Linked DNA regions of Filimonas effusa. Each later gene encodes a partner of the first gene's protein in a complex. Links are inferred from orthologs where the notes say so. Each region holds a gene or a part of one and is shown on either strand. Other genes may lie near its edges.

The links. Proteins that work in one complex are often made in the same cells at the same time.
Region 2: the proteins of tsaD (region 1) and tsaE are in contact, whole or in part, in a crystal structure (PDB 6N9A), measured with the Thermotoga maritima proteins. The link is inferred for Filimonas effusa from one-to-one orthologs. Residues at the interface, in WP_004082750.1 of Thermotoga maritima: Cys10, Asp11, Arg49, His50, Leu82, Gly84, Gly135, Gly136, Glu154, Thr155, Leu156, Asp157, Asp158, Ser159, Glu162, Asp165, Lys166, Arg169, Leu170, Tyr175, Lys213, Thr214, Leu217, Tyr218, Gln221, Arg222, Asn324; in WP_004082108.1 of Thermotoga maritima: Leu37, Gly38, Lys46, Lys57, Val59, Lys60, Ser61, Thr63, Phe64, Thr65, Leu66, Met67, Val69, Pro71, Tyr82, Arg83, Leu84, Asp86, Asp88, Phe89, Asp93, Ile128, Asp130, Glu131, Arg134.

What each region holds. Positions count from the first base shown.
Region 1 is NZ_SDHZ01000001.1:2,912,812-2,915,694, forward strand. Bases 106-2,883 are described here. They hold tsaD (tRNA (adenosine(37)-N6)-threonylcarbamoyltransferase complex transferase subunit TsaD), read right to left. Parts: upstream 2,111-2,883; coding sequence 1,100-2,110; downstream 106-1,099. Other genes in these bases: ESB13_RS11025 (ABC-F family ATP-binding cassette domain-containing protein), read right to left, coding at 106-405; ESB13_RS11030 (lipocalin family protein), read right to left, coding at 478-975; ESB13_RS11040 (MlaE family ABC transporter permease), read right to left, coding at 2,201-2,883. Also shown: more of ESB13_RS11025, read right to left, coding at 1-105.
Region 2 is NZ_SDHZ01000003.1:265,619-268,584, reverse strand. Bases 99-2,959 are described here. They hold tsaE (tRNA (adenosine(37)-N6)-threonylcarbamoyltransferase complex ATPase subunit type 1 TsaE), read right to left. Parts: upstream 1,806-2,959; coding sequence 1,392-1,805; downstream 99-1,391. Other genes in these bases: ESB13_RS18990 (heavy metal translocating P-type ATPase), read left to right, coding at 2,009-2,959; ESB13_RS19000 (alanine dehydrogenase), read right to left, coding at 131-1,345. Also shown: more of ESB13_RS18990, read left to right, coding at 2,960-2,966. UniProt on the Escherichia coli protein: Required for the formation of a threonylcarbamoyl group on adenosine at position 37 (t(6)A37) in tRNAs that read codons beginning with adenine.

The sequences.
Region 1 (2,883 bases):
GGCATCACTTTCGGCAGTATAACCACCCATTTCACCAAATTCGGCTTCCAGCTCCCCCGCACGGATCCCATCTTCTTCAGAGAAATCCTCTTTCATGTAAATGGCATCCTTCTCATGCATGACATCCCACATCTTTTTGTGGCCCATGAGCACGGTATTCAGAACAGTGTGTTCATCGAACTCAAACTGGTTCTGCTTCAGGAACGACATCCGTTCCCCTTTGGTGATCTCAACTGTGCCCTTATTAGGCTCAATTTCACCACTTAATATCTTAAGAAAAGTTGATTTCCCTGCCCCATTCGCACCAATAACACCATAGCAGTTGCCTTTCAGGAAGTTGATATTTACTTCGTCAAACAACACCCGCTTTCCATAAGCCAGGGTAACATTTTTAACACTGATCATGCGTTGCTCCTTATTTTCAAGGCGCAAAAGTAGGACAATAAAAGTGAAAAGCCCCAGCCGCCCCGGTGATTATTAACGGCTGAAATCATATATGATATAGATGGTCCTGCCTTCAAAATTGATAGGAGAACGAAGTTGCATGCTGTTATCACCAATGCTGGTAACCTCCATACGGTAACCCGTGGTCACATTTTTAGCCTTTACATCGCCATCCAGCCTTTTAAACTGAAAATACTGCTGAGAACCATCCTTTTGCAACGACCAGTAGATCTGCCTTAACCCTGGCGCACACTCCGAACCGGAAGAATTGACAGTATAACTGCCCTGGCCATTATTAGGCAAACTCCACGAACTGCCTTGAAGACAGGAATACGCCACATCGTCAAAAACAGTAGCCTTGAATTTGGTACTCGACGAAATCCCGTCAAAACTAATATTATTGAGCGTCCAGTTCCCCGTATAAGCGCTGCGGCTCGCACCCGCATTACCTTTACTCGAAGAACAGGCCGCAAAAACAGCTACTCCTAAAATCATACAGGCAACAGTCAAAACCCTGGCATACTTATTCATACAGTTATTTTTTTCGATATAAAAGCAATTGCAGTGCCAATCCACGCCATCTACGAAAAAGTACGCTTTATATAGCCGCGCATAAGCCGCACTAAAGCCGCTTACCCGCCATCTCACCCCCTCCCTACCACTCACTCCTCGCCGAAGGACTCACCTCCATATCCGCAAACTGACCTGCCAGGTATTTATAATACGCAGTAATCGCAATCATCCCGGCATTATCGGTACAATATTGAAAAGGAGGGATAAAGGTCTTCCATCCATGTTTACGGCCCGCTTCCTGGAGCTGGGCCCGCAAACCACTGTTCGCACTCACCCCCCCTGCAATACATATCTGCCGTATCCCCGTTTGCTGTACCGCCTTTTTAACCTTCTTCAATAAGATCCTGATGATCGTATGCTGAACCGAAGCACATAGATCTACCAGGTTCTCCTTTATAAAATCGGGATGCTCTTTCGTCTGCGCCTGCAGAAAGTATAATACGGAGGTCTTGAGACCGCTGAAGGAAAAATTCAGCTCCGGGATCTGCGGCTCCGCAAACTTGAACTTCTCCGGGTTCCCCTCCTTCGCATACTTATCAACCAAAGGACCACCGGGATATGGCAATCCCAGCAGCTTCGCAGTTTTATCAAAAGCCTCGCCGGCAGCATCATCGATGGTTTCCCCTATCACCTCCAGCCTAAGCGGACTATGCGCCACCACTATCTGGGTATGCCCGCCACTTACCGTTAAACATAGAAAAGGAAATTCAGGACGCTCCTCAGGTATCAGGTTCGCCAGCACATGCGCCTGCATATGATGCACCGCTATCAACGGCTTATCCAATGCCAGCGCCATCGACTTCGCAAACTGCGCCCCTACCAGTAAACTGCCTATCAAACCCGGCGCCTGCGTAAACGCCACCGCGTCTATATCCTGCATACTGCACTTGGCCGTAGCCAATGCCGTATGCACTACAGGCACAATGTTCTGCATATGAGCACGACTTGCCAGCTCAGGCACCACACCGCCATAACGCTCGTGTACGGTCTGGCCAGCTATATGATTCGATAAGATCTCGCCGTTAATACAAACAGACGCACTGGTTTCATCACACGACGACTCGATCGCCAGGATACAAATTTGCTTTTCCACGATGCAAAAATATGGAATAGATGCAGATGGCGCATAGTACAACGCCAACAGACACAGGAACACGGTGCCACGGACAATAATAAAACGGAACTACAGCATAAGAGAAGTAACAATATAATCCGCCATCAATATAGCCACACAAGTATAAGTAACCGCCCGCGTAGCCGCCTTGCCCACCGCCAGCGAATCACCAACAACATGATACCCTACATAAGCCGATACACTGGGAATAATAAATGCAAAAACATACGACTTCACAATAGCAATAGATACCGTATTAGGCTTGAAACGATCAGTTAACCCGAATAAATAATCAGAAAAAGCAACCAGCTTCATCGATTCACCCGCAAAACCACCGGCCAGTAATCCAACAAAACAGCCTATAACGGTTAAGCAAGGCATAACCAGCACACTCGCCAGTATCTTCGGTAACACCAGGTAAGCATAAGTATTGATACCCATGACTTCCTGCGCATCTATCTGCTCGCTCATACGCATATAACCAAGCTCAGAAGCTATCCTGAAACCCACTACAGTAGCCATGACAGCAGCAATACCGGTTGGCCCCAGCTCCAGGATAACCGAATCACGCGCCACCATCCCTATCACCGACTTTGGAATTGCAGGCACCGTTAGCATATAAGCCGTTTGCATGGTTACCACCATACCCAGAAAAAAAGATACCGCTATGATGATCCAGAAAGAACGAAGCCCTATATCCACACATTGATCGATAAATGCCCGCCAGTACAACGCCATATTCTCCGGCTTAC
Region 2 (2,966 bases), on another replicon or contig:
AGGATGCTTTAAAGAAGCTTTGTCGCATACTTTCCCAAACCGACTCTTTTTTTAGCAAAAGCTGCATTTATTTTAGCAAAATAGATATAACCTAAGCCTGTTATTGTAATTTACCATTCTGCCTTTATCGCTATCTCCTGCTTGCGATCAACAGATTCAGATCTGTGTACTTGAGGTTGAAGCGCTGACTGATGTAGAAGTTGGTGAGGGCGCCTTTGTAGAGGTAGATGCCGTGGCGGAGGTTGAAGTTATGCCATACCATATCGTCGAAGCCGCCCTGGTCGCTGGCCAGGAGGAGCAGCGGCATGAGCACGTTGCTGATGGCGTGGCTGGCGGTGCGTGCAAATCCGCTGGGGATATTGGGTACGCAATAGTGTATGACGTCGTGTTTAATGAAAACAGGCTTTTCGTGGGTGGTTATTTCGCTGGTTTCGAAGCAGCCGCCTCTGTCGACGCTTACGTCGATGATAACGCTGCCGGCGCGCATGGCGCGGACCATATCTTCGGAAACCACTATGGGGCAACGGCCGTTGTCGCTGCTGAGGGCGCCTACGGCAACTTCGCAGGTTTTCAGTTGTTTGGCCAGGATCTTTGGCTCTATAACGCTGGTCCATACGCGCACGCCAAGATTGTTCTGAAGGCGTTTCAGGCGATAGACGTTGTTGTCGAATACTTTAACGGATGCGCCCATGGCCAGGGCTGTACGGGTGGCAAACTCACCTACCACGCCGGCTCCTATAATAATAACTTTGGTAGGAGGAATACCGCTGATACCGCCGAGCAATACACCTTTACCATTATCGGGGCTGCCCAGGTATTGTCCGGCAATGAGCATGACGGCGCTGCCGGCAATTTCGCTCATGCTGCGTACAATGGGGAAGGTACCGCTGTCGTCTTTCAGGTGTTCGAAACCCAGGGCGGTGATACGTTTCTCCATCAACTTTTCTATCAATGGTTTTTTGAGCATCGACAGGTGGATGGGGGAGATAACCGTTTGGTTCAATTGCAGGAAAGGAAGGTCGTCTTCGGTGAGGGGGGCCGTTTTCAGGATCATCGGCGCTTTGTATACATCTTCTTTGCTGTAGGCAATGCGGGCGCCGGCTTCACTGTAGTCGCCATCGCTGTATTTACTGCCTTCACCGGCTTTATGTTCAATGATAACTTCGTGACCGTTGTTCACCAATACTTCCACCGCTTCCGGTATCAGGGAAATACGTTTTTCGTGCAGCGCGTTTTCCTTAGGTATGCCAATGGTTAGCTTGGCGCCTTGCCGTTTAATATCCAATTTCTCTTCAAAGGTCTCGTAACTGAAAGAAGTACTCACAATAGACTTTCCTACTGGCATGATAATATGCGGTTATAAGATTAAAACTACATTTTTTTGAGGAAACTCAGTTATTTATCACTATACGCCTGGTATGGGGGCCAGTTGTTTCCAGGTAAATATGAACCGTATCGTCGGGCAGGAGGCCGGCGGCTTTTTCGGGCCATTCCACCAGGCACAGGCTGCCGCTGTACAGGCAATCTTCGATACCCGCCTGTATGGCTTCTTCTTCGTCTTTCAGGCGGTACCAGTCCATATGGTAGATACTACCCCGGTTGGCGCTCCTGTATTCGTTGATGAGTGCGAAGGTGGGGCTGCTCACAGTATCTTTTACATTGAGCAGGGAGCAGAGGGCATGTATAAAGGTTGTTTTACCGGCTCCCAGTTCTCCATGAAAGGCCCAAACGGAATATTGCCCGTATTGGTCCCATATAGCGGCGGCAGTATCGGCCGCCTGGCTCAGCTCATAATTTAGTTCCATGGGTGCAAATTTAGTTTTGAATTTGCTGATAAGGAGGCTTCCCTGTTAAAAATCGGGAAAGAGCGGCAAAAGGCTGGCTGAGACCGGAGCGTTGTTGCCGGAAGAAACAGTGTTACCGGTGGTGAATGGCTTGCCGGGCAGAAAGCGGTTACTGCTGCCGGCAGGCCGGTAGTTACGTTTAAAATTTGGTGTTACTTTGTAGTATGGAAAAGGTGAACTGGAAGGTTGAAGGCATGAGTTGCACCAATTGTGCGCTCACCATAGAAAAATATCTCACACAGCAGGAAGGGTTGTCCGACGTGAAAGTGAATTTCATAGGCGGTGATGTAAGTTTTGCGATAAATGACAGCACACCGGCTGCCAAGGTAGAGCGGGGCATTGAAGGGCTGGGTTATCATGTAGCCAATGGTCCTGGCAGCGCGAATAAAGCCGTTAAAAAGAAAAAATGGTTTAAGAACCATCTGCAGCGTTTCTGGTTTTGCGTGGTGTTTACATTACCCCTGGCCTTACATATGCTACCCGGGATACATATTCATCTGCTGATGAACCCGTGGGTACAGTTGGGACTTACGTTACCTGTGTATATTGTTGGAATGGATTTTTTTGGCCGCAGCGCCATCAAGAGTTTGTTGAAGGGCATTCCCAATATGAACGTACTGGTAGCGATGGGCGCTACTTCTGCTTTTATTTACAGTCTTATAGGGATGTTCAGCGCTGATGCGGCAAACTACCTGTTCTTTGAAACTACCGCTACCATTCTTACACTGGTGTTCCTGGGCTACTTGCTTGAAGACAAGACTGTAGAAACAACCCAGGCCAATATCCGGCGTCTTACCGTATCGCAGAAGGTGATGGCGAATATGATCGCTTTTGACGACAAGTTTCAGGAGCATGTGTTCCCTGTTGACAGCGCGAGCCTGAAGGTGGGGGATCTTATCCTTATCAAAAGCGGGGAGTATGTGCCTATGGATTGTAAGGTATTGTCGGGGGAGGCCAGTGTTAACGAGGCGGTTGTTACGGGTGAAAGCCTGCCGCTGACGCGTACGATGAACGATAAGCTTATAGGCGGCAGTATGGTGGAACAGGGCAGTGTAAAAGCTTATGTTACGGCTGTAGGCGAGGATACTGTTATGAGCCAGATACTGCGGCTGGTAAAAGAAG